One region of the Kineococcus auxinigenes genome, then DNA from elsewhere that is predicted to be linked to it. Evidence: riboswitches for the same ligand, from Rfam matches in the RefSeq annotation. Region 1 holds a riboswitch; each other region holds the start of a gene.
The links. A riboswitch is a leader RNA that binds a small molecule or an ion and turns the genes downstream of it on or off. The one in region 1 is predicted to bind S-adenosylmethionine.

Region 1 (12,238 bases):
TCGCCGGGGTGCTGACGTGGGTGCGCGAGCGGCACCCGGGGGTCCGGGTCGTCGGGGTCGAGCCGGAGGGCGCGCCGTCGATGGCGGCGGCGCTGGCCGCCGGCGGCCCGGTCCGCCTGGAGCGGCTGGACTCCTTCGTCGACGGCGCCTCGGTGCGCCGCGTCGGGGACGTCACGCACGCGGTGGTGGCCGGGGCGCCGGTGGAGCTGGTCACCGTGCCCGAGGGGGCGATCTGCGTGGAGATGCTGGCGATGTACCAGAGCGACGGGGTCATCGCCGAGCCCGCGGGGGCGCTGGCGACGGCCGCGCTGGCCGGGGCGGTGCGGGTGGAACCGGGGCAGAGCGTGGTGTGCGTGGTCTCCGGGGGCAACAACGACGTCAGCCGGTACGCGGAGGTCGTCGAGCGCGCGCTGGTCCACGAGGGTCGCAAGCACTACTTCCTGGTGGAGTTCCCGCAGGAGCCGGGGGCGCTGCGGCGCTTCCTGGACGAGGTGCTGGGGCCGGACGACGACATCACCCTCTTCGAGTACGTCAAGCGCAGCAACCGCGAGACGGGCCCGGCGCTAGTGGGCATCGAGATCCCCTCCCGCGACGACCTGCCGGCGCTGCTGGAGCGGATGGCCGCTGCTCCCCCGTCGTTCGAGCGCATCTCGGCGGCGGAGCCGCTGTACCGGTACCTGCTCTGACGCGCGCCGCGTCCGGAACCGGGGCTGGGGCGGGGGCGTTGGCGGGACGTGGGCCTCTTCTTCCGGCGCTCGAAGGTGCTCGGCCGCGGTGTGCGGCTGAACGCCTCGAACCGCGGCGTCAGCTTCTCCAAGCGCTTCGGGCGCACGACGGTCGACTCCCGCGGTCGCGTCTCGGTGCGCCTGTTCAAGGGCCTGACCTGGCACGGGCGGCTCTGGCGCTGACGTCCCCCGAAGTGGTGACACCGCTGAGTGGTCATTCCCCCACGGAGCGCACAGGAAGCTCCTAGCGTTGTCGTCCGGACGGCGGTGCCGTGCCGCCGCCCGGACAAGAGGGGAAGACCGATGAAGCGCTTCCTGACCACCCTCGCCGCCGGTGCTGCTGCCGCCGCGGCGGTGCTGGCCTCTGCACCACCCGCCGCCGCGCAGTTCCCGGGCCCGAACGGCCCGATCACGTCCATCTCGGACGGCACCGACTTCCGCGCCCCGTGCCTGGGCGGGTACCCGTACGACCACGACGACGACTGGACGCCCTTCGACCAGATGCCGGAGGGAGGCGGAGCGTTCTCCGCCTCGGGGCGCTACTACGCCTTCAGCGGGTGGAACCCGGAGCTGGGGACCAACCTGTACGTCGTCGACACCGTGAACTGCTACCCGCCGCGCGCCATCGGCGCACCGGCCGGGGACCTGGCGTGGTCACCGGACGGCAAGCAGCTGGCGATCTCGCGCGACGGTGACGTGCACGTGATCAGCCCCCAGACCGGCGCCACGATCCGCCGGCTCACGAACACCCCCGGCGCCGAGGAGTCCGGTCTGACCTGGCACCCCGGTGGTGGACGGATCGCGTACAGCGTCGTGGAGGGCGGCCGGAGCGTCGTGCGCACCGTCGCACCCACGGGGGGCTCCTCGAAGGTCCTCGTGCGCGACGCCACCGACCCGGACTACCACCCGGGCGGCAAGCGCATCGCCTACGTCCGCACCACCGACAGCCGGATCGCCACCGCCGACGCGAGCACCGGCGGCGGCGTGGCGGTGACGCCGATCTCCACGTTCATGAACATGTCCTACTCGCCCGACGGCACGCGCTTCGCGCTGAGCAGCACCGTCACCGACGAGTGCGTGGTGGCGACGACGAGCGGTCGGGTCGTGGAACGGTTCGGCTACTCCGGCTGCCACGTGTTCGCCTGGGGCCGCAGGCCCTGACGAGCGCGCCCCGCGCCGTCGCTCCACGGCCACGTCGCACCTCCGGTGGCCACGTCCTCGTGCACCTCCCCGTCCAGGAGGGGGAGGTGCACGAGTCGAGGAACTCCTGCGTCGAGCAGTTGCCACGAGGGACCACGACCAGTTCGAGGGGGAACCGTGAAGAAGTCGATCGCTGCCGGGTGCGCCGTCGCAGCCGCAGCACTGATCACCGCCGTCGCACCAGCGGCCGCGCAGCACCCGGGGGAGAACGGGGCGAAGGCGTACACGTGGGGCATCACGTACGAAGCTCCCTGCGGGGGTGGTGACTGGAGCGGCCTGGACGGCGCGGAGCACATCAGCGGGTTCTCGTTCTCCCCCACCGGCCGCTACATGACGTTCACCACGTCGGAACGGTTGTTCGTGGTCAACGTCGACGAGTGCCTGCCACCTCGGGACATCGGCACCCAGTCGTACCGGAACGCGTGGAGCCCGGACGGGAAGCAACTCGCGGTGGACAGCCCGTCGTTGAGGATCCTCGACCCCCGCACCGGGGAGGAGATCCGCCGGCTCCTGCCGCTGTGGGAACTGGGCGGGGACCCCGCGTGGTCCCGGGACGGCAGGACGATCGCCTACTCGTCGCGCGAGGGCATCCGCACGGTCGCGTCGGACGGCTCGGCCGACAGGCTCCTCGTCCCCGGGGCGTGGAACCCCGAGTACTCCCCGGACGGACGGCACCTCGCTTACGTGAAGGACGGGCGCATCACCATCGCCGGCACCGACGGGGCACACCCTCGCCGCACCGCGCTCGCCACGGACGACTTCACCTGGTCACCGGACGGGAAGTCCTTCTTCCTGACGTCCGCGATCGACGGGGACTGCGTGACCGCGACCACCGGCGGGCGCATCACCTCGCGCACGGGCGTGCCCTTCGACCCCGAGCACCCCGACCCGCACATGCAGACCTGCGGCGACATGGCCTGGCAACCGCGGCCCTGACGGCACCCACCCGTCCGCAGCAGCATCGAGGCTGCTCCACCGACCGAGGGAGAACCGTGAAACGCCCCTCCTCGCCACCCTCGGCGCGGCGCTCACCGTCGCTCTGACCTCCACGCCAGCGGCGGCTCAGCCACCGGGGCCGAACGGCCCGAAGGTCTACGTCGACCAGGGCACCGAACTCGTGGCGCCCTGCCTGTCGGGGGCGCCGGACGGCGGGCAGTGGACCGCCCACCACATCGCACCCTGGCCCGGCAGCACGTCCTTCTCGCCGAGCGGCCGCTACCTCGCCATCAGCGGGTACGACGACGAGGCGGGCGAGCAGCTCTTCATCGTCGACACGGTCGCGTGCCACCCGCCTCGCGCGATCGGCGCTCCCGCCAGCGGCACGTCCTGGTCCCCCGACGGCAAGCAGCTGGCCGTCTCCCGCGACGGGGGCATCGAGATCGTCAACCCGCAGACGGGCACTCTCCTGCGGAACGTCACGAACACGCCCGACGCCTGGGACTACTCGCCCAGCTGGAACCCCAGAGGAGGCAGGATCGCCTTCGGCAGCACCGACGGTGTTCGCACCGTCGCGGCCAGCGGGGGCGCCTCGAAGCTCATCGCTCGCGGCGGGAGTCACCCCGCGTACCGGCCGGACGGTGAGCGGATCGCGTACGGCGGAGGTTCCCGCCTCGAGACCGTCGACGCCGACACCGGCAGGGACCGCCAGGTGATGCCCCTGAGTGCCAGCGGGAAGTTCACGTACTCACCGGACGGGAAGTACCTGTTCCTCACCAGCACCAGCACCGGCGAGTGCGTGGTCGCCACGACGAGCGGGCGCATCACCGAGCGCCTCGGCACGGGGTCGTGCTACGGGGCCACGTGGGGCCGCAAGCCCTGAGCGTCTCAGGACGCACGTCCGACGACGAGCACCGGCCCGACTCGACCCGGCGGCCCTCTGCTTCGAAGCGGGGAGGGCTGCCAGGTCGTCCGCTCTCGCCTGGGAGCGACCGCTCAGGCCCTGCGCACCTCGACCGCCGGACGTGGTGCGACCTGACCCCCGGACGGCTGGCACGCCCTGGTGAGCTGCACGGTCACCGATCTCCGCCGCATGACGATCACCACGAACGGGAGGATCGTGGACCGAGTGGAGGCGCGGACGACCTGCTCCCGTGCCGCCCGGCGACCGCGACATCGACATCGACATCGACATCGACATCGACATCGACAGCGTGGAGGACCTCGGCTCCACGGGCCGGGCGCCCTTCGCTCACCTGCGCTCGAGACGCCGACACGAGCACTGCAGCCGAGGAGACAACCGACCGGCACCTGCAGCAACGCCGGCGTTGATCGATCGCAGGTCCGCGGTGTGGGGCGGGTGGGGCTCGAACCCACGACCGAGGAATTATGAGTTCCCTGCTCTGACCGGCTGAGCTACCGCCCCTTGTAAGAACATCACTGCAGCTCAGGGACCTGCAGCACTTCCCACGGTCCTCAGCTTACCGGGCGCGTTGGAAAGGCTGTTCGGTGCTGGCTCGGTGAGCGCAGACCGGGCCCCTCGGCGGCCCCACCCCCAAGGCATCCACCCAGCGGTGCGTATCGTCGGAGCACAGGTCTCCACAGCGATCCACCGCCAGGGCCCCAAGGTGTGTTCGAGCATCTCGGACAGCACCTTGACAGGCGTGCCGAAGCTTGAGCTGGCTGCAAGTCCAGTCGCCAGGTAGGCCACAGGCCCCGCCCCTCGTCGGATCGAGGACTCCGAGGACCGCCAGCTAAGTCGGCACTCCTACAGGTACAGGTCGTAGAAGATCTCGGCTCCGTACCCGGGAGAGAATCCGATGACGCCACCCTCGAACTGCTGGACGACGAAGTCCTCTTCGTAGATGTACTCAGCGTCGGTGGGGAAGCCCAGTCGGCCGTTCTCCCAACCTTGACTGGCCCACGCATCGCGGATTGCGCCATAGACCGGGTGCGCACCCGTGCCAGGACTCCAGTAGATGGAGCCCCACTGGAAGTGGTTGTAGGCGCCTCGCCCATTGGGGGTACGGATTTCCGAGGTGGTGGGGAAGCCGAGGATGTTCTCGGCGTCGTACATGGACAGCCGAGCTTCACGGATCACCCCCCGCAGCGCGTGCGCTCCCGACCATGGCGCCCAGAGGATGGAACCGCCCTCGAACTCCTGGTAGCGGCCACGGCGGCTGTTGGTGTACTGCTCGTCGCCGGTGGGAAAGCCCAACTGGCCGCCCTCCCAGCCCAGCCGACCCCAGCCGTTGCGGACCTCGCCGTGCACCTCGTGCGCGCCGGTCCAGGGGCTCCAGTAGATGGACCCGTTCTGAAAGGCGACGTAGGCGCCCTTGTCGTTGGGCGTGCGGATCTCCGGCGTCAGCGGCTCGCCGAGGAAGCCACGGGGGCCGTTGTAGCGGTATTCGTAGGCATAGCCGATCTCGCCCCCCACTCTGGGGTCGGCCTGAGCCGGGACGGCGATGCTGAGCGCCGCCCCGATGACGGCGGCCACGCCGATCGCGCGGGTCTTCCAAGTCTTCATGGGCGCACCGTAACGGTCACCTGGAAGGTGACGTGGAGTTTCCTGAGAACTCCTCCGGTCGCCCCGCCCGAGCAGTGGGACGAGGCGACACCGGGAGCGATCCTCAGCCGAACAGGCGCTCGCTGGCGATGCGGGCACCCTCGCCCAGCGCGGCGAGCTTGGCGACGGCGATCTGCGGGTGGATGCGGCCGCCGAGGCCGCAGTCGGTGGAGGCGATGACGTTCTCCGGGCCGACGACGGAGGCGAACCGCTCGATGCGGTCGGCGACGAGCTCGGGGTGCTCCACGACGTTCGTGGCGTGACCGACGACTCCCGGCACGATCTTCTTGCCCGCCGGAAGCTCGAGGTCCTTCCAGATCTTCCACTCGTGCTCGTGGCGGGCGTTGGCCGCTTCGAAGGAGTAGGAACCCGCGTTGATCTCGAGCATGAGGTCGGCGATGTGCCTGAACTCGATGTCGGTCGTGTGCGGGCCGTGCCAGCTGCCCCAGCACAGGTGGAACCGGACCTGCTCGGCGGGCAGGTCGCGGATGGCGTGGTTGAGGGCCTCCACGCGGATCTTGGTGAACGCACGGTAGTCCTCTAGGCTGGGCTCCGGGTTGATCTGGTCCCAGTTCTCCGCGATCGACGGGTCGTCGATCTGCAGGACCAGCCCGGCGTCGACGACGGCGCGGTACTCCTCGCGCATCACCTCCGCCCACGCCCAGATGTGCTCCTCCTCGGTGGCGTAGTGGCGGTTGGAGATGCGCGCACCGCTGCCCGGGGACAGGGACGTGATGAAACCCTGGCTGCGGTCCAGGCCGGCGGCCTCCAGGCCGGCGACGAGGTTCGCGACGTCGGAGGCGATGGCCTCCTGGCCGACGTAGCTCAGCGGGCCGGTGGTGGCGGGGAACGCGGTCGCCTGCTTGCCCGTCATGATCCCCGAGGCGGGGTCGGTGTAGGCGTCCTTGAACGTGCTCCAGTCGCGGCGGTCGGGGAAGCTCGTCAGCCGCACCTTCCCCGGCTCGGAACGCACGACCGGCTGGGTGAAGAGGTCCTCCCCGGTCACCTCCAGGCCCGCCACGCGCTGGAACGAGTACGACCACCAGGCCCCGTAGTCCACGGCGCTCGTCATGGCCTTGCCGTACTCGCCGTCGCCGACGAGGGTGATGCCGAGGTCGCGCTGGCGCGCCACGAGGTCGACGACGGCATCGGTCAGCAGCGCCTCGAACTCCGGCGTGCGCTCCAGGGTGAACCCGTCCTCCCCGACGCGGCGCGCCTCGTTCGCGGCGATGAGCTCGGGGGTGCGGGGCAGGCTGCCGGCGTGGCTGACCTCGATGCGGCGGGCGTTGCGGGACAAGGGGTCTCCGTTCGTGGGGTGGGGTCGTCAGCGGCGCAGGGCGCGGTCGAGGTCCTCGAGCAGGTCCTCGGGGTCCTCCAGCCCCACCGACAGGCGCAGGACGGCGTCCGACAGGCCGATGGCGGCGCGTCCCTGCTCGCCGAGGCGGCGGTGGGTCGTGGTGGCGGGGTGGGTGGCCAGCGACTTGGCGTCGCCGAGGTTGTTGGAGATGTCGATGACGCCGAGGCGGTCCAGGACCTCGAAGGCGCGTTCCTTGCCGCGGCCGTCGGGCGCGTCGAGCTCGAACGTGACGACGGTCCCACCGAGCTCCATCTGCCGCTTCGCCAGATCGAACTGCGGGTGCGAGGGCAGCAGGGGGTAGCGCACCCAGCGGATCCCCGGGGCGGCCTCGAGGTGCTCGGCGATGCGCAGGGCGGTGGCCGCGGAGTGCCGCACCCGCAGCCCGAGGGTCTCCAGGCCCTTGGCCAGCGTCCAGGCGTTGAAGGGGCTCAGGGTCGGGCCGGTGTGCCGGGTCAGTTCCCGGAACCGCCCGTCGATGAACTCCGTGGTCCCCAGGACGGCCCCGCCCATGACGCGGCCCTGCCCGTCGATGTGCTTGGTGGCGGAGTAGACGACCACGTCCGCGCCGAAGCGCAGCGGTCGCTGCCCCACCGGGCTGGCGAACGCGTTGTCCACCACCACGACCGCACCGGCCGCGTGGGCGAGCTGCGTCACCGCCTCGACGTCCACGAGGGTCTGCATGGGGTTCGCCGGCGTCTCGAAGAACACCGCCTGCGCGGGCGTGGCCAGCGCCCGCTCCCACTGCGCGAGGTCCTCGCCGTCGACGAACTCCGTCGTCACGCCCCAGCGGGGCAGGATCTCGTCGAGGATCACGTAGCAGGAGCCGAACAAGCTGCGGGCGGCCACGACGCGGTCCCCCGCGCCGAGCAGCGCGCCGAGGGCGTAGAACACCGCGGACATGCCGCTGGCCAGGCCGTAGCAGGCCTCGGCGCCCTCCAGCAGCCGCAACCGCTCGGTGAACACCGACACCGTCGGGTTGCCGTAGCGGGAGTAGACGTAGCGGTCGACCTCACCGGTGAACGCCGCCTCCGCTGCGGCGGCGGAGTCGTAGACGTAACCGGAGGTGAGGTACATCGCCTCGGAGGTCTCCTCGAACCCCGAGCGGGACAGGCCACCGCGCACGGCGGTGGTGTCGGGGCGCCAGGGGTTCGGCTGCCGATCGGTCACGACTGCCTCCACGGCAGGCCCTGCGCGCGCCAGCCGGCGCCGCCGCGGTGGCCGTGCTCGTCGAGGTCGCCCTCGAAACCGTCCAGGACGTTGTAGCTGGGGCCGATGCCCGCCGCGGTGGCGGCGGTGGCCGCGCCCACGGAGCGCTTGCCGGAGCGGCACAGGAACACCACCGGGTCGCGGTGGCCCGGCCCGACGCCGGCCCGCTCCAGCTCCGCCAGGAACCGCGCCCCGGGCGCGTCCTCCTCCACGGGCAGCCAGGAGGCGAAGACCGGTGGTCTGCGCAACGCGGCTGCGTCGGGCACCCCGACGTACGTCCACTCCGCCTCGGTGCGGACGTCCACGAGGACGGCGTCGCCGTCGTCACGCAGCAGTTCGAACGCCTCACGCGGGGTGAGGTCGCCGGCGTAGCTCACGAAGCCTCCATCGGTCCTGGCATGAGCACCCTCCCGAGGGGGGTTGCTGCGGCGTCGTCGAGCCAGGTCTCTCGGCCGCTCTGGATGGTCCGGCCAGCCTAGGGCATCGCGGCCCGTGCCCGGGGCACGCTCCCCCGGGTCAGGACGCGGGCAGTTCCTGCCCGGGGCAGCCGGCCAGGACGCCGGCCATCGCGCCGTGCTCGGCGGGCGTCACCCACAACCCCCAGGCGCTCTTGACGGCGACCTGCCGCGCGACGTACTCGCACTCCCCCTCGGGCGGCAGCCACTGCGAGGCGTCGTCGTCACCCTTGGCCCCGTTCAGCGAGCCGTCCACGGCCAGCAGCTCCAGGGGGTCGTTGGCGAAGCGGACCCGCTCGTCCTCGGTGAACGCCTGCGCGCCGGTGCGCCAGGCGGCCGCCAGCGCCACGACGTGGTCGATCTGCACCTCGGCGCTGGTGTCCTCGCCGCGCCGGAAGGCGATCTCCTCGCCGGAGTACGGGTCCTGCAGCGTGCCGGACAGGACGGTGCAGCCGTCCTGCGCGAGGCGGACGTCGTCCAGGTCGCGCAGCAGGACGTCGTCGCGGGTGCGGCAGCCGTTGTCGTCGACGTCGACCCAGCTGGAGCCGAAGCGGGTGCGCTGGTAACCGGCGGAGGGGGCGGCCTCGCGCACCGGCAGGCCGGCCAGCGCCTCGGCCGCGCCACCGGTGGCGGACCGCTGCTCCGGCTGCGCGGCGCCGCCGGTCAGGGCCCGCCACAGCGCGAGCGCCAGCACCAGGACCAGCAGCGGCACGAGGATCGCCGCCGAGGCACCGGAGCGACGTGCGCGCACGAGCACCCCCCATCCCCGGGGACGACGAAGGGGGCCTGCACGCGCAGGCCCCCTCCAGAACGCTCCCGCAGTTGGACTCGAACCAACAACCTGCCGGTTAACAGCCGGCTGCTCTGCCAATTGAGCTATGCGGGACCACCACCGGGTGAACCCCCGGCGACAGCACGTCAACCGTACCAGCCGCGACCGGGTGCCTGCGCCCGGGCCGCACCGCGCGCGAGGGCCCGGGCGCGACCATCAGGCCCCCTGGGCGCGCTCCTGCCAGGCCCGGCGCGCCGCCTCCAGCCTGAACAGCTCGGCCGAGGCCTCCTGGTACTCCTGCGGGTGCGCGGAGGCGTCGATGCTCCACAGCCGGCGCTTGGCGTCGGCGACCGCACGGGTGGCCGCCTGCCCGGCCAGCGAGGCCACCAGCGAGCGCCCCCAGCGCTCCATCCCCTCCTCGTCGGTGACCGGCAGCTCGGCCACGGCGAGCTCCTGCACGAGCCCGGCCACCGGGCCGTCGGCGTACTGCAGCACCGCCTCGACCCAGCCGGGGCCCTGCGGCGCCTCCAGCGGACCCCCGGCAGCGGTGACGGCGTCGTGCACGGCGCGGTGCCCCGGCGCGCTGAAGGTGTCCGCGGCCAGGCCGGTGAAGTCCTCCGCGACCACCCACGGGGCCTGCAGCACGCTCGCCAGGACCCACCGCTCCAGCTGCACGACGGCGTCGTTCACCGCGGGGGCCGGCGGCGGCGCGGGGGCGGGCTCGGCGCTCCTGCTCTCGCGCCCGCTGCGCCCCGCGCGGCCGCCGGCGTGGCGGCGCACCCGGTCCAGCACGAAGCGCTCGTCGAGGAAACCCGTCCACCGGTCCAGGTTCACCGCGTAGCGCTGGCGCAGGCCGCTGTCGCGGATGCCCGCGACGATCGGTGCGGCGGCGTCCAGGGCCGCCAGCCGGCCCGCCTCGCTGCCGAGGTCGAAGCGGGAGATGGTCGAGCGGATCGCGAACTCGAACAGCGGCACCCGGCCGGCCACCAGGGCCGCCACCGCGGCGTCGCCGGAGGACAGGCGCAGGTCGCACGGGTCCTGACCGGACGGCTCGACCGCCACGTACGTCTGCGCGGTGAAGCGCTCCTCCAGCTCGAAGGCCCGCAGCGCGGCCTTCTGCCCCGCCGCGTCGCCGTCGAAGGTGAAGACGACCTCCGCGGAGCCGGCCGCGTCGCCGAGCATGCGCTGGACGATGCGGGCGTGCTCCTCGCCGAACGCGGTGCCGCACGTGGCGACCGCGGTGGTCACGCCCGCCAGGTGGCAGGCCATCACGTCGGTGTAGCCCTCCACCACGACGACCTGCTTGGTGCGGGCGATGTCGCGCTTGGCGAGGTCCAGGCCGTACAGGGCCTGGGACTTCTTGTAGACCGGGGTCTCGGGCGAGTTGAGGTACTTGGCGTCGATGCGGTCGTCGTCGAAGAGGCGGCGCGCGCCGAAGGCGACGGTGTGGCCGCTGACGTCGCGGATGGGCCAGACCAGGCGGCCGCGGAAGCGGTCGTACAGCCCGCGCTGCCCCTGCCCGGCCAGGCCGGAGGTGGTCAGCTCCTCCTCGGTGAAGCCCGCCGCGCGCAGGTGGCGCAGCAGCGCCTCGCCGCCGGCGGGCGCGAAGCCGACCCCGAAGCGGGCGGCGGCCTCGCGGCTGAAGCCGCGCTCGGCCAGGAAGCGGCGGGCGGTCTCGGCGGGGCCGGGCTGCTCCAGCTGCCCGGCGTAGAACGCCTCGGCCGCGCGGTGCGCCTCCAGCAGCCGCTGGCGCTGGCCGGCCCCCTGCGCCCCGGCCGGGCGCTTGCCGGGGCGGCCGCCGTCGTCGACGTAGCGCAGCTGCACGCCGGCGCGCTCGGCCAGGCGCTCGACGGCCTCGGTGAACGTGGTGCCGTCGATGCGCCGGACGAACTCGATGGCGTCACCGCCCTCGCCGCAGCCGAAGCAGTGCCAGCGGCCCACGGCCGGGCGGACGGTGAAGCTGGGGGTGCGCTCGTCGTGGAAGGGGCACAGCCCCTTGAAGGACCCCACGCCGCCGGGGCGCAGCGTCACCTGCTCGGCGACCACCTCGTCGATGCGGACGCGCTCCTTGACCGCGCGCAGGTCGTCGGGGTGGATGAGACCTGGCACGCGCCGGAGTCTAGGCGCGGGCGCCGACAGGCCCGAGCCGACGCCGGCCGCGCGCGCGGGTGGCAGGATCGACCCCCGTGAGCAGTGACGAGCAGCGGGGCGAGCGCGCACCCGGCGGCGGCAGCGACCGGGCCTGGGGCTTCCGCACCCGCGCCGTGCACGCCGGCGCGGTGCCGGAGCCGACGACGGGCGCGCGGGCCGTGCCGATCTTCCAGACCACCAGCTTCGTGTTCGAGGACGCCGCCGACGCGGCCAACCTCTTCGCCCTGCAGAAGTACGGCAACATCTACAGCCGCATCTCCAACCCCACCGTCGCGGCGCTGGAGGAGCGGATGGCCTCCCTGGAGGGCGGCCTGGGCGCGCTGGCGTGCAGCTCCGGGCAGTCCGCGGAGTTCCTGACCTTCGCGGCGCTGGCCGGTGCCGGTGACCAGATCGTCGCCTCGAACAACCTCTACGGCGGCACCGTCACCCAGCTGGACGTGACGCTGCGCCGCTTCGGCGTGGACACCGTCTTCGTGGAGCCGGAGGCCGACGCGGTGCGCGCGGCGATCACGGAGAAGACGCGGTTCGTGTTCACCGAGCTGGTGGCCAACCCCTCCACGGTGGTCGCGGACGTCAGGGCGCTGGCCGACGTCGCCCACGAGGCGGGCATCCCGCTGGTCGTCGACGCCACGACCGCCACCCCCTACCTGTGCCGGCCGATCGAGCACGGCGCGGACATCGTCATCCACTCCGCCACCAAGTTCCTCGGCGGGCACGGCACCACCCTCGGCGGCGTCGTCGTGGACGCCGGCACCTTCCCCTGGGACAACGGGAAGTTCCCCGCCATGACCGAGCCGGTCGCCAGCTACGGCGGCCTGAGCTGGTGGGGCAACTTCGCCGAGTACGGGTTCCTCACCAAGCTGCGCAGCG
Region 2 (6,306 bases), on a different contig from region 1:
GCCGGTGCGCCGGTCGACGGCTTCGCGCACGACGCCGGCGGCCACCGTGTCGTGGGTGTGCTCGTCGACGAGGACGAACGCGCCCATGTCCCGGTTGTGCGCGTACGGCTCCACCACCAGGTCGACGGCGGTCCGCAGGGTGACCGCACCGATGTCGTTGAGCTGCAACATCTCCGGCGTCGGCAGCTCGGCCAGCGTGCGCGGGTCCATCCGGTCGTGCAGGGCCGTGACCTCCGCGCGCACCGTGCGGGTGGTGTGCTTCAGCAGCAACCGGCGCCCCGGGGTCAGGGGTTCGGCGTGCATCCAGCACACCTGAGCCCGCACCTCGCGGGTGACGGTGGGTTCGGCGTCCGGGGCGACGAGGACGTCGCCGCGGCCCACGTCGAGCTCGTCGGCCAGTTCCACCGCCACCGACAGCGGCGGCACCGCGACCTCGCGGCCGTCGTCGAGGGTGTCCACGGCGGTGACGCGGGTGCGGGAACCGGAGGGCAGCACGACGACCTCGTCCCCGGCGCGCAGCGTGCCCGCGGCCACCCGGCCGGTGTAGCTGCGTCGTCGGCCGGCGACGGGCCGGGAGACCCACTGCACCGGCAGGCGCAGCCGTCCCACGCCGAAGTCCGGCGGCAGGACCTCCACGGCGTCCAGGTGCTCCAGCAGTGTCGGCCCGTCGTACCAGGGGGTGTTCGCCGAGCGGTTCGCGACGTTGTCGCCGTGCTTGGCGGCCACCGGCACCACGAGCATCCGCACGCCGAGCCGGTCGGCGACCTCGCGCAGCTCCTCGCGCACCGAGGAGAACCTGGAGCGGTCGAAGTCGACGAGGTCCATCTTGTTCACCACCGCCACCAGGTGCGGCACGCCCAGCAGCGTCGCGATCCTCGCGTGCCGGCGGGTCTGGTCCAGCACCCCGGCGCGCACGTCCACCAGGAGCATGGCGAGGTGGGCGTTGGAGGTCCCCGTCACCATGTTGCGGGTGTACCGCTCGTGCCCGGGGGTGTCGGCCAGCACGTAGTTCCGCCGCGGGGTGGAGAAGAACCGGTACGCCACGTCGATGGTGATGCCCTGCTCGCGCTCGGCGCGCAGGCCGTCCGACAGCGCCGCCAGGTCCGGGCCCCCGGGGCCGTCGACGGCGGCGAGGTGGTCGGTGGGCAGGCTCCCGGTGTCCAGCAGCAGCCGGCCGATCAGGGTGGACTTGCCGTCGTCGACCGAGCCGGCCGTGGACATCCGCAGCAGTTCCCGCATCAGAAGTACCCCTCGCGCTTGCGGTCCTCCATCGCGGCGGCGGAGGTCCGGTCGTCGGCGCGGGTGGCTCCGCGCTCGGACACGGTGGCGGTGCCGATCTCCGCGATGACGGCTTCGACGTCGGTGGCGTCCGAGCGCACCGCACCGGTGACCGTGAGGTCCCCGACGGTGCGGTACCGCACCCGCAGCCGCTGCACCCGCTCACCGGGCCGGGCCGGCGTGATGCCCGAGACGGCCAGCAGCATCCCGTCGCGCTCGACGACGTCGCGCTCGTGCGCGAAGTAGATGCTCGGCAGCTCCAGGCCCTCCGCGGCGATGTAGCGCCACACGTCCAGCTCGGTCCAGTTGCTCAGCGGGAACACCCGGACCTGCTCGCCGCGGTGGATGCGCCCGTTGTACAGCGACCACGGTTCCGGGCGCTGGTTGCGCGGGTCCCACTGGCCGGCGGCGTCGCGGACGCTGAACACGCGCTCCTTGGCGCGCGCGCGCTCCTCGTCGCGGCGCGCCCCGCCGAACGCCGCGTCGAACCGGCCCTCGGCCAGCGCGTCGAGCAGGGTCCGCGTCTGCAGGCGGTTGCGCGAGGAACCCGGTCCGTCGTCGCGGGACCGGCCGGCGTCGATGCTGGCCTGCACCGAGGCGACCACGAGGCGGTGCCCGCCCTGGCGCACGCGCCGGTCGCGGAAGTCGATCACCTCGTCGAAGTTGTGCCCGGTGTCGACGTGCATCACCGGGAACGGCACCGGGGAGGGGCGGAACGCCTTCTCCGCCAGGCGCAGCAGCACGATGGAGTCCTTGCCGCCGGAGAACAGCAGCACCGGGTTCTCGAACTCCGCGGCGACCTCGCGGACGATGTGGACGGCCTCGGCCTCCAAGGCCCGCAGGTCGTCCACGCGGGCGGGGTCGGCGCTGCCCGCCGCGGTGCGCGCGGCCGGCACGACGGCCGTCGTCGGCGCGCTCACAGGTGGATCCCGCACTCGGTCTTGCCGGTGCCGGCCCAGCGGCCGGCGCGCGGGTCCTCGCCCGGTGCCACCGCGCGCGTGCACGGCTTGCAGCCGATGGAGGGGTACCCGCTGGTCAGCAGCGGGTTGACCGGGACGGCATTCGCGGTGGCGTAGTCGACGAGCTCGTCGAACGTCCAGGCCGCCAGGGGGTTGAGCTTGACCAGCCCGTGCCGCTCGTCGAACTGCACCAGGGGCGTACCGGCCCGGGTCGGGGCCTCCTCGCGGCGCACGCCCGTCACCCACGCCTCGTACCCGCCCAGGGCGGCGGCCAGCGGTTCCACCTTGCGCAGCCGGCAGCACGTGCCGGGGTCGCGCTCGTGCAGGCGGGGGCCGAACTCGGCGTCCTGCTCGGCGACGGTCTGCCGGGGCAGGACGTCCACGACGCGCACCGGCAGCGCGAACTCCACCTCGTCGCGCGTGCCGCGGGTCTCGGCGAAGTGGTAGCCGGTGTCCAGGAAAAGCACGTCCACGCCCGGTGCGAACCGGGACACCAGGTGCGGCAGGACGGCGTCGGCCATGCTGCACGCCACGGCCAGGGTCCCGGGGAAGGTGGCCGCCGCCCAGGCGGCGACCTCCTCGGCGCCCGCCCCGGTGAGCTCCGTCGCCCCGCGCTCGGCCAGCGACCGCAGTTCCTCGCGGCCCCGGCGCGCACGGGGCGCGGGGACGGTGGTCGTCGTGGTCTCGCTCATCGCAGAGCCTCCTCGTCGCTGCGGTGGGCCCAGGCCGCGAACGTCTCGCGCGGCTCCCGGGTCTCGAGGTAGCGCCGCACCAGGCGCTCGACGTACTCGGGCAGGGCGGTGGCCGTCACCTTCAGGCCGCGCACGGTGCGGCCGACACCGGGTTCGGCGCGGTCGGCCGAGGCCAGCCCGCCGCCGAGGTGGACCTGGAACCCGGCGACCTGCTCGCCGTGCTCGTCCTGCACCAGCTGGCCCTTCAGGCCGATGTCGGCGGTCTGGACGCGGGCGCAGGAGTTCGGGCACCCGTTGACGTGCAGCGTGATCGGGGTGTCGATCTCCACCCCGGCCAGGCGGCGCTCCAGCTCCTCGATCGCGCGCGTCGCGGTGTCCTTGGTCTCCACGATCGCCAGCTTGCAGAACTCGATGCCCGTGCAGGCGATCGTGGTGCGCCGGAAAGGCGAGGGGTGCGCGGTCAGGCCGAGGACCTCGGCGCGGGCCGTGAACTCCTCGACGCGTGCGGGGTCGACGTCCAGGACGACGACCTTCTGGTGCGGGGTGAAGCGCACACGACCCGAGCCCGCCGCCTCCGCCGCGTCGGCCAGCTCGCGCAGCACCGTGCCGCTGACCCGCCCGACGGTGGGGGACAGGCCGACGTAGCACCGGCCGTCCTTCTGCTCGTGCACGCCCACGTGGTCGCCGCGACCGGAGGGGGCCGGCGGCGGCGGGCCGTCGGGCAGCGCCCGGTCCAGGTACTCCGTCTCCAGCACCTGCCGGAACCGCTCGGCGCCCCAGTCGGCCACCAGGTACTTCAACCGCGCCTTGTTGCGCAGCCGGCGGTAGCCGTAGTCCCGGAAGACCCTGACCACGCCCTGCCAGACCTCCGCGGCCCGCTCGGGGGGCACGAACGCTCCGAGGCGCTGGGCGAGGTGCGCGCTCGTCGACAGCCCGCCGCCCACCCACAGGTCGTACCCCGCGCCGAGCTCCGGGTGCACCACGCCCACCAGGGAGATGTCGTTGATCTCGTGCACGACGTCCTGGCTGGGGTGACCGGTGACGGCGGTCTTGAACTTGCGCGGCAGGTTCGCCAGTTCCGGGTCGCCGATGAAGCGTTCCACGATCTCCGTGATCACCGGGGTGGGGTCGATGACCTCGTCGCGGGCGATGCCCGCGACCGGGCTGCCGAGCACCACGCGCGGGGTGTCCCCGCACGCCTCGGTCGTCTGCAGCCCCACGGCCTCGAGCCGCCGCCAGATCTCCGGGACGTCCTCGATGCGCACCCAGTGCAGCTGCACGTTCTGCCGGTCGGTGATGTCGGCCGTGTCGCGGGCGAACTCGGTGGAGATGCCAGCCACGACGCGCAGCTGCTCGGTCGTCAGCGCACCGCCGTCGATCCGCACGCGCAGCATGAAGAACTCGTCGGACAGCTCCTGGGCGGACAGCTGCGCGGTGCGCCCGCCGTCGATGCCGGGACGCCGCTGGGTGTACAGCCCCCACCACCGGAACCGCCCGTTGAGATCGTCCGGCGCGATGGAGGAGAAACCCCCGGGCGCGTACAGGTTCTCGATGCGCTCGCGGACGTTCAGCCCCCCGTCGGCCGCCTTGACCTCCTCGTTGTGGTTCAGGGGCGCGGTGCCGTCGACGCGCCACTGGCCGTTGCCACCGGGGCGTGGTGCGCGCGGTGCGCGGCGGGGGGCCGGCGGGGCGGCCTGCTCGAGGGGGGCGGTGCTGGCGTCGGGTGTCATGGAACCTCACGGGAGAGACGGGTCCTCCTCGTGAGGAGGCCCTCAGCTGGTGGGGTGCAGCGAGCGACCGGAACGGCACGCGTAGGCGCTCTGCAGCCGCATGAGGTCGACGTACCGGCGCGAGACGAGGCGCACGGCAGAGGGCTGGACCACGTGACCACGGTAGGGCACGAGCGCACGAACTCCAACACGGTCCCGTCGATCAGCGTGGCGCCGGCGGGCGGACCGGGGAAACCGCCCGGTTACCGCCGGTGCCGCGAGGTGTTGACCGCCTGCCGGGGTTCGTCTACCGTCAGTGGCGGTCACGAGTACCAGCGTCAAGCCCCGGCTCGCTGGTCGGCAACCCTCCTGTCGCGGCGGGGTGCTCCGGGTGAGGACCTGGCCGGTCGCCGTTCGGCGTCCGGCAAGCGCGGACCTGCGGGTCCACGGACGTACGGACGGCTCCTCTCGTGCACAAGTTCGCCCTGCTCGCCCTGGTCGGCCTGCTGGCCCAGCTCGTCGACGGCTCCCTCGGCATGGCCTACGGCGTCACCTCCACGACCCTGCTGCTGGTCGTGGGAGCGAGCCCCGCCGCCGCGTCTGCCACCGTCCACCTCGCGGAGATCGGCACCACGCTGGCCTCCGGGGCCGCGCACTGGCGCTTCGGCAACGTCGACTGGCGCGTCGTGGTGCGCGTCGGCGTGCCCGGCGCGGTCGGGGCCTTCCTGGGGGCGACGGTCCTGTCGTCGCTGCCCACGGACGTCGCCGCACCGGTGATCAGCGCCGTGCTGCTGCTGCTGGGGGTGTACGTGCTGCTGCGCTCCGCGGTGGCGCGCTTCGACGAGCGGTCCCTGCACCGGCCGCTGCGGCGGCGCTTCCTGGCGCCGCTGGGGTTGTTCGCCGGGTTCGTCGACGCGACCGGCGGTGGTGGATGGGGCCCCGTGGGCACCCCCGCCCTGCTGGCCTCCGGCCGGCTGGAGGCGCGCAAGGTCATCGGCTCGGTGGACACCAGCGAGTTCCTCGTCGCGGTGGCCGCCAGCGCGGGGTTCCTCGTGGGGCTCGGCTCGCAGGGCATCGCCTGGACGTGGGTGCTCGCGCTGCTGCTCGGAGGCCTGGTCGCCGCGCCCATCGCCGCCTGGCTGGTGCGCTACGCCCCGCCGCACGTGCTGGGCTCGGCCGTCGGCGCCGTCATCGTCCTGACGAACTCGCGGACCCTGCTGCGCAGCGACGCCGTCGGCGCCCCCGACCCGGTCCGCTGGGTCGTCTACGCGCTGATCCTCGCCGCCGGCGCGCTCGCCGTGGCCCACTCGGTGCGCCGGCACCGCCGCACCGCCCGAACGCTCACCACCACCGACAACGAGAGGAGCAGCGCGCAGTGACGTACGTCATCGCACAGCCCTGCGTGGACCTCAAGGACAAGGCCTGCATCGAGGAGTGCCCGGTCGACTGCATCTACGAGGGTGAGCGCTCGCTGTACATCCAGCCCGACGAGTGCGTCGACTGCGGCGCCTGCGAGCCGGTGTGCCCGGTGGAGGCGATCTACTACGAGGACGACGTGCCCGAGCAGTGGTCGGCGTTCACCGCGGCCAACGTCGAGTTCTTCGAGACCGTCGGCTCGCCCGGTGGTGCGGCGAAGGTGGGCCTGATCCACGCCGACCACCCGGTGGT
Region 3 (12,238 bases), on a different contig from region 1:
TAGCGGCTCTCGGCGTGCTCGCCGTGCAGCGCCACGCGCTCGGTCTTCAGCCGGGAGGTGCGGTAGCCGAAGCGCAGGTCCGCGGCGGCGAAGGTGCGCTGGCGGCCCGCCACGCGGTCGAAGGTGCGCACGGTGGCGATGGTCTGGGAGACGTCCTGCCCGTAGGCGCCGACGTTCTGCACGGGCGTGGCGCCCACCGTGCCGGGGATGCCGGACAGCGCCTCCAGACCCGACCAGCCGCTCGCCACGGCCCGGGCGACGAGGGCGTCCCAGCGCTCCCCCGCCGCGGCGGTGACCACGGCCCCGCCGCAGGCGTCCTCGGAGCCCAGCCGCACGCCGGTGGTGGCAACGCGCACGACGGTGCCGTCGAAGCCGGCGTCCGAGACCAGCAGGTTGGAGCCGCCCCCGACGAGCAGCAGCGGCTCACCCGCGGCGTCGGCCGCGCGCACCGCCTCGACGAGCTCGTCCTCGGTGCGGGCCGTCACGAGCCGGCGGGCGGGGCCGCCCACCCGCAGGGAGGTCAGCGGAGCGAGGGGGGCTCCGGCGGCGGGGGTGGTCGTGGTGGGGCTGGTCACGAGGAGCTCCCGGGAGCGGTGGCGGGCGGGCGGGCGACGCCCGAGAGCACCAGGGCGATCGCCGCGGCGACGGCGGCGGCGAGCAGGGCGTCGAGGATGCCGACGTGCTCGGCGAGCAGGCCGAGCAGGGGCGGGCCGGCGAGGAAGGCGGCGTACCCCACGGAGGACACCACGCTGACGCGGGCGGCCGCGCCGGCCTCGTCGTCGGCGGCGGCGCTCATGCCCAGCGGGAAGCCGAGGGCGGTGCCCACCCCCCACAGCGCCGCACCGGCCACGGCCACCGGCACGGACGGGGCGAGCGCGAACACCAGCACGCCGGCCACGGCGAGCGCGGCGCAGCCGCGCAGCGCGGCGACCCGGCCCGTGCGCTCCAGCACGACCGGACCCAGGAGGCGGCCGACGGTCATGAAGACGACGAACGCCGCGAACCCCGCGACACCGACCTCCTCGGCGGCGCCGTAGCCGTCGACGACCCCCACGGCCAGCCAGTCGTTGGCGGTGCCCTCGACGAACGCCATGCACAGGACCATCAGCCCCAGCAGCAGGGTGCGCGGCTCGCGCCAGGCGGTGCGCAGCGAGATCGAGCGAGGCGCCTCCTGACCGGGCTCCAGAGCAGCGGGAGCGCCGAGGAAGGAGCGCACGGCGAGCAGGGCCCCGGCCAGCGCCAGCACGGCCGCGCCGCCCAGGTGGACCCAGGTGGGCACGTCCGCGGCCAGCAGCAGCACGCCGAGCCCGGCGGCCAGCACGGTGCCCAGGCTGTACCCGGCGTGGAAGCGGGACATGATCGAGCGGTCCAGGCGGCGCTCGACGGCGGCGCCCTCCACGTTCATCGCCACGTCCCAGGCGGCGGTGCCGGCACCCTGCACGGCCAGCCCGGCCGCGACCACGGGGACGCTGGTCAGCGCGTCGGCACCGATGGAGACGGCCAGCAGACCCACCGCGACGGCCACGGCCCCGGCGGCGACGGTGCGCACCCGGCCGAGGCGCATCACGACGGCCCCCGCCAGCGGCATCGTCACGACCGAGCCGACGGACAGGGCGAGCAGCAGGAGCCCCAGCTGGTCGAACGACAGCCCCAGCGAGTCCCGCACGGACGGGATGCGCGCCACCCAGCAGGCGAAGGCGAAGCCGTTGAGGACGAAGGCGGCGAAGACGGCGTTGCGGGCGCGCAGCCCTTCGCGGTCGGCGGCCGCCGCGGGTGCGGCGGAGCTCACGGCAGGCGGACGACGGCGCGGGCGCGGCCCAGCACCTTGACGCCGGCGCTGGTGACGGCGAGGTCCACGGTGGCCGTGCGGTGCTCGGCGTCGACGGCGGCGACCGTGCCGGCGACCTCGACGACGGCGGCACCCTGCGCGGGCACGACGACGGGCGCCGTGAACTTGGTGGCGAACTCCAGGACGGCGGCGGGGTCACCGGCCCAGCCGGCGGCGCTCTGGCCGGCCAGCCCCATGGTGAGCATCCCGTGGGCGATGACGTCGGGCAGGCCGACGGAGCGCGCGACGGTCTCGTCGAGGTGGATGGGGTTGCGGTCGCCGGAGGCCTCGGCGTAGGCGCGCAGGTCCGCACGGGTCACCTCGTGGCGGGCGGGCGGCAGTGCGTCGCCGACCTGGACGTCCTCGAAGCGGACGGTGCTCACTGCTCCTCCGGGGCGCGCACGACGAGGGTGGAGACGGCGGTGCACACGGGGGTGCCGTCCGCCAGGCGCAGCTCGGTGCGGGTGGTGACCATGGCGTTGCCGCGCACGACGCGGACGCGGTCCACGTGCAGCTCGGCGGTCAGCTCGTCACCGGCCACGACCGGGCGGTGGTGCGTGAAGGACTGCTCGCCGTGCACGACGCGCGAGTAGTCGATGCCTGCCGCGGGGTCGGTGATGAACTGCGCGTCGGCCCGCTGCGCCAGGGTGACGGCGAACGTGGGCGGCGCCACGACACCCGCGTGGCCGAGGGCCCGCGCAGCGGCGTCGTCGTGGTGGGCCGGGTGGACCGCCCGCACGGCCCGGGCGAAGGCCCGGACCGCGTCGGCGGTCACGACGGTCGCCCCGGAGGCGGGGTAGACCCGCCCCTGGAAGGACTCGTCGACGGTGACGGACGTCACTTCGGCGATCGAGCTCTGGTCAGCGGGTCTCGCGGTGCGTGGTCTTCTTGCCGCAGCGCGGGCAGAACTTCGCCAGGTCGAGCCGGTCGGGGTCGTTGCGCCGGTTCTTCTTGGTGATGTAGTTCCGCTCCTTGCACTCGGTGCAAGCCATGGTGATCTTGGGGCGGACGTCGGTGGTCTTGGCCACGGCGGGTTGCCTCTTCCTGAACTGGGGTCCTGCGGGCGACTTCAGCGCCGCGATCTCGCCCCCCAGGGTACGCGACCGAGCGCCCGGACCACCACGCAGGACGAGCGGCCGCCCCGGGGAGGCGGCCGCTCGTCACGACGTTGCGGTGTCCGTAGCGGAGGCCGGACTTGAACCGACGACACAGCGATTATGAGCCGCTTGCTCTACCAACTGAGCTACTCCGCCGCGCACCGGCGGGGGTGACCCGCGGGTGCTGAGAGCCCCGATCGAGGATTGAACTCGAGACCTCTTCCTTACCAAGGAAGTGCTCTACCACTGAGCTATCGGGGCGTGCTAGCCGCTCGCACGACGTGAGGTTAACCCTACACGCCGCGACCCGGGCCCGTTGCCGGGCCCGGGTCGCGCTCGCGACGTGGCGGGTGATGGATTCGAACCAACGAAGGCAATGCCGGCGGATTTACAATCCGCTCCCTTTGGCCGCTCGGGCAACCCGCCAGTGCTCCTGGAGGACCAGGTGCGGGTGAGAGGATAGCAAGGTCTGGCGGCCGGCACGAACCGGCCGCACGCACCGCACCCCGGAGGGAACAGCTCACGTGCCCAGCGAGTCCTCGTTCGACGTCGTCAGCAAGGTCGACCGCCAGGAGGTGGACAACGCCCTGAACCAGGCGGCCAAGGAGATCTCCCAGCGCTACGACTTCAAGGGCACCGACGCCTCCGTGCGCTGGAGCGGCGAGTCGATCCTCATGGTCGCCAACTCCGAGGACCGCGTGAACGCCGTGCTCGACGTGCTGCAGACCAAGCTCATCAAGCGCGGGGTGTCGCTGAAGGCGCTGGACACGTCCGAGCCGGCCCCCTCGGGCAAGGAGCACCGCATCACCGCCACCCTCAAGGAGGGCCTGGAGCAGGACGTCGCCAAGAAGATCGGCAAGCTCGTGCGCGACAGCGGGCTGAAGAGCGTGAAGACGCAGATCACCGGTGACGAGATGCGCGTCAGCTCCAAGAGCCGCGACGACCTGCAGGAGGTCATCGCGCTGCTCAAGGGCGCCGACCTGGACGTCGCGCTGCAGTTCGTCAACTACCGGTGAACCGGGGCGCCGCGCGCCGAGCCGTGCTGGCCGGCGCGGCGGGGCTGGCGCTCGCGGCGTGCTCCGGGGGCGACCCGGAACCCGCTCCCGCGAGCAGCAGCCCCGCACCGACCACCCCGGACGACCAGGGCGCCCCCGCACCCGACGGGCTGCGGGAGTCGCAGCGCACCGAGCGGCGCTACGGCTCCCACCCCCGCCAGGTCGCCGACCTCTGGCTGCCGCAGGGTGAGCACCGCGACGCGCTCGTCGTCCTCGTCCACGGCGGCGCCTGGCGCGGGGAGGTGGACCGTCGCGACGTCAACCCGCTCGTGGCGGACCTCGTGGGCCGCGGCTGGCCGGTGCTGAACGCCGACTACCGAGGCGTGGGGGACGGCGGGGGGTGGACGAGCACCTTCACCGACCTGGCGAGCGCCGTGGACCAGGGTGCGGGGGTGCTGCGCGAGCTGGGCCTGCCCGAGGAGCGCACGCTGGTGCTGGGGCACTCCGCGGGCGGGCACCTGGCGGTGTGGGCCGCCGCCCGGCACCGGCTGCCCGCGGGCGCCCCCGGGGCCGACCCCCTGCTCGCGCCGGCGTTCGCGGCCTCCGCGTCGGGGGTGCTCAACCCCACCGCGCTGGGCGGTCCGGACGGCGACCCGAACGTGCGCAACGTCTTCGGCGGCGCGCGCGAGCAGGTGGACGGGCACTACGCCGTGGGCGACCCCACCCGCCTGGTCCCGCTGGGGATCCCGCTGCTCGTCGTGCACGGCACGGCGGACGAGACGGTTCCGCACCAGCAGGCGCAGGCCTTCGCCGACGCGGCGAGCGCCGCCGGGGACGACGTGCGCCTGGAGCTGCTCGACGGGGTCGGGCACCAGGACCCCCTCGACCCGGACGGCGAGTCCTGGCCGCTGGTGCGCGACTGGCTGGAGGGCGTCCTCGCCTGAGCGGGGCCGCCTCAGCGCCGGTAGCCGGCCATCGCCTCCAGGCGCGCGATGCGCTCGGCCATCGGGGGGTGGGTGGAGAACAGCCGGCTGACGCCGCCGCCGTGGAAGGGGTTGGCGATCATCATGTGGCTGGTGTTCACGAGGTCGCGCTCCGGCGGCAGGGGCAGCTGCCGCGTGCCCAGCTCCAGCTTGCGCAGCGCCGACGCCAGCGCCAGCGGGTCGCCGGTCAGGCGTGCGCCGTCCTCGTCGGCGTCGTACTCGCGGGTGCGGGAGATGGCGAGCTGGATGACGCCGGCGGCCAGCGGCGCGACCAGCGAGAGCGCGAGCAGCGCGAGCGGGTTGGAACGGCCCTCCCCGTCGCGACCGCCCGCGCCGAGGAACGCGCCGAACTGCGCGAACTGGGCGACCGACGTGATGACGCCGGCCAGCGCCCCGGCCACCGAGGACGTGAGGATGTCGCGGTTGTACACGTGCTGCAGCTCGTGGCCGAGCACGCCGCGCAGCTCGCGCTCGTCGAGCAGCTGCAGGATGCCCTCGGTGCAGCACACCGCGGCGTTCTGCGGGTCGCGGCCGGTGGCGAAGGCGTTGGGCGCCATGGTCGGCGACACGTACAACCGCGGCACCGGCTGGTGGGCGCGCGCGGACAGCTCCCCCACGATCCGGTACAGCGCCGGCTGCTCCGCCTGGGAGACCGGGCGGGCGCGCATGGCGCGCAGCGCGAGCTTGTCGGAGTTCCAGTAGCCGTAGGCGGAGGTGGCCACGCCCAGCCCGGCGAAGACCAGCAGCACCACCGGCGCGCGGAACGTCGACGCCAGCAGGGCGCCGAGCAGGAGCAGGACGGCCCAGATCGCGCCGAAGAGGACCGCGGTCTTCAGACCGTTGTAGTGACGGTGCATGCGGTGCTCTCGTCCTCCCCCAGTCCACGTCCGGCAGGGGTGCAACGCCCAGCACCGGGCGGGCGTTCCGCCGGTCGTGCGGCGCTGGGGGGCTCAGGCGCTCGCCGGGGGGCGGCGGTGCGCCGCGCCGGGGTGCGAGGCGGCCAGCCGCGCCCCGTCACCGGAGCCCAGCTGCTCGCGCAGCGTGGCGCCCGGCACGGCGGGCGGCGCGGTGCGCCCCCTGCGGCGCAGCTCCGGCACCAGGTGGTCCACCACGTCGGCGAACGTCCCGGGCACCGTGGCGTACATGAGGTTGAAGCCGTCGACGCCGGAAGCCTCGGCGAACTCCTCCAGGGCGTCGGCGACGGTGGCCGGGGAGCCGGCCAGCACCGGGCCCCGCCCGCCGACGGCCACGAAGCGGGCCAGGTCGTCCACCGTCCAGGTGCGGTCCGGGTCGCTGGTGAACGCGGACAGCGCGGAGCGGTTCGCGTCGGTCGTGACGTGCTGCAGCGGCTCCCCCGGCGCCAGGCCGGCCAGGTCCACGCCCGTCCAGCCGCCGAACAGCGCCAGCGCCCCCTCCCGGCTGGCGTGCTCGCGGTAGTCGGCCAGCAGCGCGCTCGCCTCCGCGTCGGAGGGCCGCACCACGGCGGTCAGCCCCGCGTAGACGGTGACCGAGCGCGGGTCGCGCCCGGCGCGCTCCACGCGCTCGCGCAGGGAGTCGACGGTGCGCCGCACGTGCTTCGCGGTGGGCCCGATGACGAAGACGCACTCGGCGTGCCGGGCGGCGAACTCCTGCCCTCGCGGCGATGACCCCGCCTGGAAGATCACCGGGGTGCGCTGGGGGGACGGCTCGCAGAGGAACGCGCCGGGCACGTCGAACCAGCGGCCGTGGTGGCCGATGTCGTGGACCTTCGCCGGGTCGGCGTACACCCCTCGGGCGGCGTCGCGCACGACGGCACCGTCCTCCCAGGAGCCCTCCCACAGCTTGTAGCAGACCTCCAGGTACTCCTCGGCGACGTCGTAGCGCTCGTCGTGCGGAACCTGCCGGTCGAAGCCCAGGTTGCGGGCCGCGGAGTCCAGGTAACCGGTGACGACGTTCCAGGCGACCCGGCCGCCGGTGAGGTGGTCCAGCGTGGTCAGGCGGCGCGCCAGGGCGTACGGCTGCTCGTACGTGGTGGTCACCGTCAGGCCGAACCCGAGCTGCTCGGTGACCGCGGCCATCGCCGAGACCGCCATGAGCGGGTCGTTGACGGGCACCTGCGCGGCCGCACGCACGGCCGCGTCGCGCGAGCCGCCGTGCACGTCGTACACGCCGAGGACGTCGGCGAGGAACAGGGCGTCGAAGCCCCCGCGCTCCAGCAGCCGCGCCAGCTCGGTCCAGTACCGCAGGGTGCGGTACTCGGAGCTGCGGTCCTCCGGGCGGGTCCACAACCCGGCGGCCTGGTGGCCGACGCAGGCCATGGCGAAGGCGTTCAAGCGCAGCGGTGCGGTGCTCACGGGGCGACGGTCTCCGGGTTCTTCGAGGTGGTCGTGTCCAGGGGCCGGTGGGCCGTCTCCGGGGCCGCGGCGGCGCAGGCGGCGGTGAGCAGCGCCAGTGCGCTGACGAAGCCGGCGACCAACCACGGCGCGCCGCCGGCCAGGGCCAGCAGCGAGGCCGCGACGAGGGGGGTCAGCCCGCCGCCGAGCACCGCGCCGATCGAGTAGCCCAGCGAGGCGCCGCTGTAACGGGTGCGCGCGGGGAACTGCTCGGCGAAGAACGCCCCCTGCGCGCCGTACATGCTGTCGTGCCCGAGGTTCACGGCGACGACGACCGCGCCGACGATCAGCACGGTGGAGCCGGTGTCGAGCAGCAGGAACGCCGGGCCGGTGAACACCGCGGTGAGCAGCGCCCCGAACAGGTACACGGGCCTGCGGCCGAAGCGGTCCGAGGCCAGTCCCCACAGCGGGGTGGTGGCCAGGCTCAGCACGGAGGCGACCAGGACGGCGAGCAGACCCACGTCGGCGCCGTCCTCGCGGACGTGCTCGGTGAGGTAGTTCAGGGCGAAGACCGTGTAGAGGACGTACCCGCCGATCTGCCCCAGGCGCATGCCGCTGGTCAGCAGCACCCCGCGGGCGTCCTCGCGCAGCACGTCGGCGACCGGGCGGCGGGCGACGGCCCCGGTGCGGCGCAGGTTCGAGAACACCGGCGAGTCGGTCACCTTCAGCCGGATGAGCAGACCGACCACGACGAGCACGGAACTGGCCAGGAACGGCACCCGCCAGCCCCAGGAGAGGAACTGCTCGGGGGTGGTGAGGGTTCGCGTCAGCCAGAAACCCCCGCTGGCCAGGACCATGCCCGCGGCCGAGCCCATCTGCGGCACGGCGCCGAACAACCCCCTGCGCCGCTCGGGGGCGTGCTCCACCGCCAGCAGCACCGCCCCGCCCCACTCGCCGCCGGCGGAGAAGCCCTGCAGCAGGCGGGCGGTCACGAGCAGCACGGGCGCGGCGATCCCGATGGTCGCGTAGGTGGGCAGCAGGCCGATGAGGGCCGTGGAGGCGCCCATGAGCAGCAGGGACGCCACCAGGACCTTCTTGCGCCCCAGCCGATCCCCGAGGTGACCGGCGACCGCGCCGCCCAGCGGGCGCGCCACGAAACCCACCGCGTAGGTCGCGAACGCCGCGACGACGCCGACGGCGCCGCCCACCTGCGGGAAGAACAGCGGGGCGAACACCAGCGCGGCCGCCGTGCCGTAGAGGTAGTAGTCGTACCACTCGATCGTGGTGCCGACGAAGCTGCCGAGCGCGGCGCGGCGGCGCAGGACGCGCTCGTCGGCGGCAGCGGGCACGACGACACGGGCAGAGCTCACCAGGACTCCCATCGGCCCTGGCGGAAGCACCTTCCCCGAGGGGTGGTTGCTGCGGCGTCGTCGAGCCAGGTCTCTCGGCCGCTCTGGATGGTCGTCGAGAAACCTAGGGCACGACGGAACCGGCCCGCAAACCCGCGCCGGGTCTCAGCCTCGGCGGCGGCGGACCTCGGCGCTCAGCGCCGGGAGCACCTCGGTGAGGTCCCCGACGATCCCGTAGTCGGCGAACTCGAAGATCGGCGCGTCGGGGTCGCTGTTGACGGCCACGACGGTCGCGGAGGCGGCCATCCCGCCGCGGTGGTGCACCGCGCCGGAGACGCCCGCGCCGACGTACAGGCGCGGGCTGATGGTGACGCCGGTCTGCCCGACCTGCGCCTCGTGCCCGATCCAGCCCTCGTCGGTGGCCACGCGGGTGGCGCCCACCGCGCCGCCGAGCGCGTCGGCGAGCTCCTCCACGGCCGAGAAGTCGCCCTCCACGCCGCGACCGCCGACGACCACGACCTCCGCCTCGGCCAGCGCGGGGCGGTCGGAGGTCGGGCGCAGCTCGCGGGAGTGGACGGTGACGGCGCGCGCCGCCGCCGGGGCCTGGACGCGGTGCTCGACGACGGCCGGCTCCGGCGCCTGCGGCAGCGGCGTGGCCCGCACGGAGTTGGGCGCCACGGCCACGACCCCGAACGGACCCGTGAGGGCGCAGCGGGTGGTCCACGTGCCGGCCAGGACGGTCTTGCCGGCCACGAAGCGGCCCTCGGCGTCGCGTTCGACGGCACCGGCGCCGGTGACGACGCCCGCGCCGGTGCGCACGGCGAGGCGGGCGGCGACCTCCTTGCCCTCGAAGGTGGAGGACACCAGCAGCAGCGGGGCGCCCACCTCGGTGCGCACCGTCTCCAGCACCTCGGCGACGGAGGCGGTGAGGTGCTCGTCGGCGCCGTCGACGAGGACGTGGTGCAGGACGGCGGCACCGTGCGCGCCGGCCTCGGCACGGGTCTCCCCGCCGGGGGCCGCACCGATCCACACCGCGTGCACCTGCGCGCCGGGCAGGCCGCGGGCGAGGGTCAGCAGCTCGCGCGCCGTGGGGCGCAGCCGCGCCCCGTCGTGGTCGAGCAGGACGAGCACGTTCACGAGAAGCCCTTCTCCGCCAGGTAGTCCACGAGCGCCGGGACGGTCTCGGCGCCCCCCGTCACGAGCACCCGGTCCTCGCGCTGCGGGCGCGGCGCGGCCTCGAGCACCTGCGTCGCCGACCCGGCCAGGCCCACGGTGGCGGGGTCGACGCCGAGCTCGGCCAGCCCGAGCACCGTCACCGGCTTCTTGCGCGCGGCGAGGATGCCCTTGAAGTCGGGGAAGCGGGCGCGGAACGCCTGGTCGGTGACCGAGAGCACCACCGGCGCCGGGGCGCTGAGGACCTCGACGTGCGTGGAGGTCTCGCGCCGCACCCGCACGGTGCCGCCGTCGAGGGTGATCTCGTCGGCGAGGGTGAGCTGCGGCCACTCCAGCAGCGCGGCCAGGGCCGCGGGCACCAGGGAGGTCAGCCCGTCCAGGCCGGCCATGCCGGCCACGAGCGCGTCGACGGGCCGCTCGGCGTGCAGGTGCCGCACGGCCGCGGCCAGCACCCGGGCGGTGGCGATCGCGTCCGAGCCGGCGACGGCGTCGTCGCGCACGTGCACCGCGCTGGTGGCGCCCATCGCCAGGCCGCGGCGCAGGGCCTCCACGGCCGCGGCGGGCCCGGCGGTGAGCACGACGACCTCGTGCGGCTCGGCGCCCTCGGCGGCCGGCTGCGCCTCCACCAGGCGCAGCGCCGCCTCCAGGGCGTCCTCGTCCAGCTCGTTGAGGGTGTCGTCCTCACCGCCGCGGGCGAGCAGGCCGTCCTCGCGGAAGGAGCGCGCCGACTGGATGTCGGGGACGTGCTTGACGCAGACGACGACGCGCACTCAGGCCTCCCGGTGGGCGGCGGCCTCGGCCAGCACCTGGCGCGAGTAGCGGATCATGTCCTCGCGGGAGACGACCTTGACGCGCTCGCGCCCGTGGGGCCGGCCCAGCTCGCGCTCGTAGGCGTCCAGGACCTCCCAGTCGTTCCAGGTGAGCACCTCCACGCCCTTGGCGGTCAGGGCGTCGAGGACCGCCTGCGGGTCCGGCTCGGCGGCGCGCTCGAAGCCGGCCGCGTCGGAGACGAGGTGGCGGACCGTCTCGGAGGCGTCGGACTTGGTGTGCCCGATCAGGCCCACGGGCCCGCGCTTGATCCAGCCGGTGCAGTACACGCCGGGCAGGTGCTCGCCCTCCGGGCTGAGGACCCGGCCCTCGTGGTTGGAGATGACGCCCTTGAGCTCGTCGAACGGCACGCCCGGCAGCGGGGAGCCGAAGTAGCCGACCGCGCGGTACACGGCCTGCACGTCCCAGGTGTGGACGTCGCCGGTGCCCTCGACGGTGCCGTCGCCCTTCAGGCGGGTGCGCTCGGTGCGCAGCGCGCTCACGTGGCCGTCGGTGCCGACGATCTCCACCGGCGCGTGCAGGAAGTGCAGGTGGATGCGGCGGGAGGCGGTGCCGTCGCCCTCCTTCAGCGTCCAGTCCGTCAGCGTCTTGACGACCTGCTTGGTCTGGTTCGACCCGTCGATGGCGGCCATCGAGCCCTCGTCGAACTCGAAGTCCTCCGGGTCGACGATGACGTCGACGTCGGGCACGTGCCCCAGCTCGCGCAGCTCCAGCGAGGAGAACTTCGCCTGCGCCGGGCCGCGGCGGGCGAAGACGTGGACGTCGGTGACCTTCGACGCCTTCAGCCCCTGGTAGACGTTGTCCGGGATCTCGGTGGGCAGCAGGTCGTCGGCGTGCTTGGCGAGCATGCGCGCCACGTCGAGGGCGACGTTGCCGGCGCCCAGGACGGCGACGCTGGAGGCCTGCAGCGGCCACTCGCGCGGGTAGTCCGGGTGGCCGTCGTACCAGGAGACGAAGTCGGCGGCGCCGTGGCTCTCCGGCAGGTCCACGCCGGGGAGGGCCATCGGCGCGTCCTCGATGGAGCCGGTGGAGAACACCACGGCGTCGTAGTGGCGCCGGACCTCCTCCAGGGTGAGGTCGGTCCCGAAGTCCACGTTGGTCAGCAGGCGGATGTCGCCGCGGCCCAGGACCTTCTCCAGCGCGACGACGATCTGCTTGATGCGCGGGTGGTCGGGGGCCACGCCGTAGCGGACCAGGCCGAACGGCGCCGGCAGGCGCTCGATCAGGTCGATGCTCACGCCGTCGAAGCCGGTCGCGGACAGGTCGGCCTTGGAGAGGATGTCCGAGGCGTAGATGCCCGCCGGTCCGGCTCCGACGACGGCCACGCGCAGCGGACGCTGGGTGCTCACTGGGTCTCGGTGTCCTTCGTCTCGACGTCGGCTGGGACTGCTCAGGCAAGCCTAACGGCACGGGGTGGGCGCCCTGGACGGCAGCATGCGCGGTGTGCAGCAGCCCAGCGCGCCCCCCGCCGCGCCCGCCCCCGCCCGTCCCGCGCGCGCCGGGGTCCTCGCCGGCGCCGGCGCCTACGTGATCTGGGGCCTTTTCCCCTTCTACTTCCACGCCCTGCTGCCCACCGGCGCGCTGGAGCTGCTGGCCCAGCGGGTGGTGTGGTCGCTGGCCCTGTCGGTGCTCCTGCTGACGGTGCTGCGCCGCTGGCCCGCGGTGCTGCGGGT

Region 2: linked by a shared signal. The riboswitch ahead of ACRYR9_RS18515 (sulfite exporter TauE/SafE family protein) and the one ahead of ACRYR9_RS04960 (rhodanese-like domain-containing protein) in region 1 are both predicted to bind S-adenosylmethionine.
Region 3: linked by a shared signal. The riboswitch ahead of ACRYR9_RS13065 (MFS transporter) and the one ahead of ACRYR9_RS04960 (rhodanese-like domain-containing protein) in region 1 are both predicted to bind S-adenosylmethionine.

What each region holds. Positions count from the first base shown of each region.
Region 1 is NZ_JBKBCT010000009.1:10,692-22,929, forward strand. Features, by position in the region: gene ilvA (threonine ammonia-lyase IlvA) at 1-686, shown strand, start outside; gene ACRYR9_RS04920 (DUF4236 domain-containing protein) at 735-908, shown strand; gene ACRYR9_RS04925 (TolB family protein) at 1,029-1,886, shown strand; gene ACRYR9_RS04930 (hypothetical protein) at 2,043-2,861, shown strand; gene ACRYR9_RS04935 (hypothetical protein) at 3,043-3,744, shown strand; tRNA gene ACRYR9_RS04940 (tRNA-Ile) at 4,214-4,287, opposite strand; gene ACRYR9_RS04945 (LGFP repeat-containing protein) at 4,630-5,388, opposite strand; gene ACRYR9_RS04950 (cobalamin-independent methionine synthase II family protein) at 5,492-6,724, opposite strand; gene ACRYR9_RS04955 (O-succinylhomoserine sulfhydrylase) at 6,752-7,951, opposite strand; gene ACRYR9_RS04960 (rhodanese-like domain-containing protein) at 7,948-8,367, opposite strand; SAM riboswitch class I at 8,372-8,458, opposite strand; gene ACRYR9_RS04965 (HNH endonuclease family protein) at 8,507-9,196, opposite strand; tRNA gene ACRYR9_RS04970 (tRNA-Asn) at 9,259-9,331, opposite strand; gene dnaG (DNA primase) at 9,434-11,326, opposite strand; gene ACRYR9_RS04980 (O-acetylhomoserine aminocarboxypropyltransferase/cysteine synthase family protein) at 11,404-12,238, shown strand, end outside.
Region 2 is NZ_JBKBCT010000101.1:3,659-9,964, reverse strand. Features, by position in the region: partial or broken gene ACRYR9_RS18535 (GTP-binding protein) at 1-1,239, opposite strand, end outside; gene cysD (sulfate adenylyltransferase subunit CysD) at 1,239-2,174, opposite strand; gene ACRYR9_RS18525 (phosphoadenylyl-sulfate reductase) at 2,195-2,929, opposite strand; gene ACRYR9_RS18520 (nitrite/sulfite reductase) at 2,926-4,659, opposite strand; SAM riboswitch class IV at 4,960-5,075, shown strand; gene ACRYR9_RS18515 (sulfite exporter TauE/SafE family protein) at 5,109-6,017, shown strand; gene fdxA (ferredoxin) at 6,014-6,306, shown strand, end outside.
Region 3 is NZ_JBKBCT010000045.1:6,938-19,175, forward strand. Features, by position in the region: gene ACRYR9_RS13005 (UDP-N-acetylmuramate dehydrogenase) at 1-575, opposite strand, end outside; gene ACRYR9_RS13010 (MFS transporter) at 572-1,789, opposite strand; gene ACRYR9_RS13015 (MaoC/PaaZ C-terminal domain-containing protein) at 1,786-2,211, opposite strand; gene ACRYR9_RS13020 (FAS1-like dehydratase domain-containing protein) at 2,208-2,669, opposite strand; gene rpmG (50S ribosomal protein L33) at 2,689-2,856, opposite strand; tRNA gene ACRYR9_RS13030 (tRNA-Met) at 3,009-3,081, opposite strand; tRNA gene ACRYR9_RS13035 (tRNA-Thr) at 3,115-3,186, opposite strand; tRNA gene ACRYR9_RS13040 (tRNA-Tyr) at 3,270-3,351, opposite strand; gene ACRYR9_RS13045 (YajQ family cyclic di-GMP-binding protein) at 3,450-3,941, shown strand; gene ACRYR9_RS13050 (alpha/beta hydrolase family protein) at 3,938-4,864, shown strand; gene htpX (zinc metalloprotease HtpX) at 4,876-5,760, opposite strand; gene ACRYR9_RS13060 (LLM class flavin-dependent oxidoreductase) at 5,854-7,236, opposite strand; gene ACRYR9_RS13065 (MFS transporter) at 7,233-8,585, opposite strand; SAM riboswitch class I at 8,591-8,679, opposite strand; gene ACRYR9_RS13070 (electron transfer flavoprotein subunit alpha/FixB family protein) at 8,730-9,701, opposite strand; gene ACRYR9_RS13075 (electron transfer flavoprotein subunit beta/FixA family protein) at 9,698-10,507, opposite strand; gene ACRYR9_RS13080 (FAD-dependent oxidoreductase) at 10,508-11,914, opposite strand; gene rarD (EamA family transporter RarD) at 12,000-12,238, shown strand, end outside.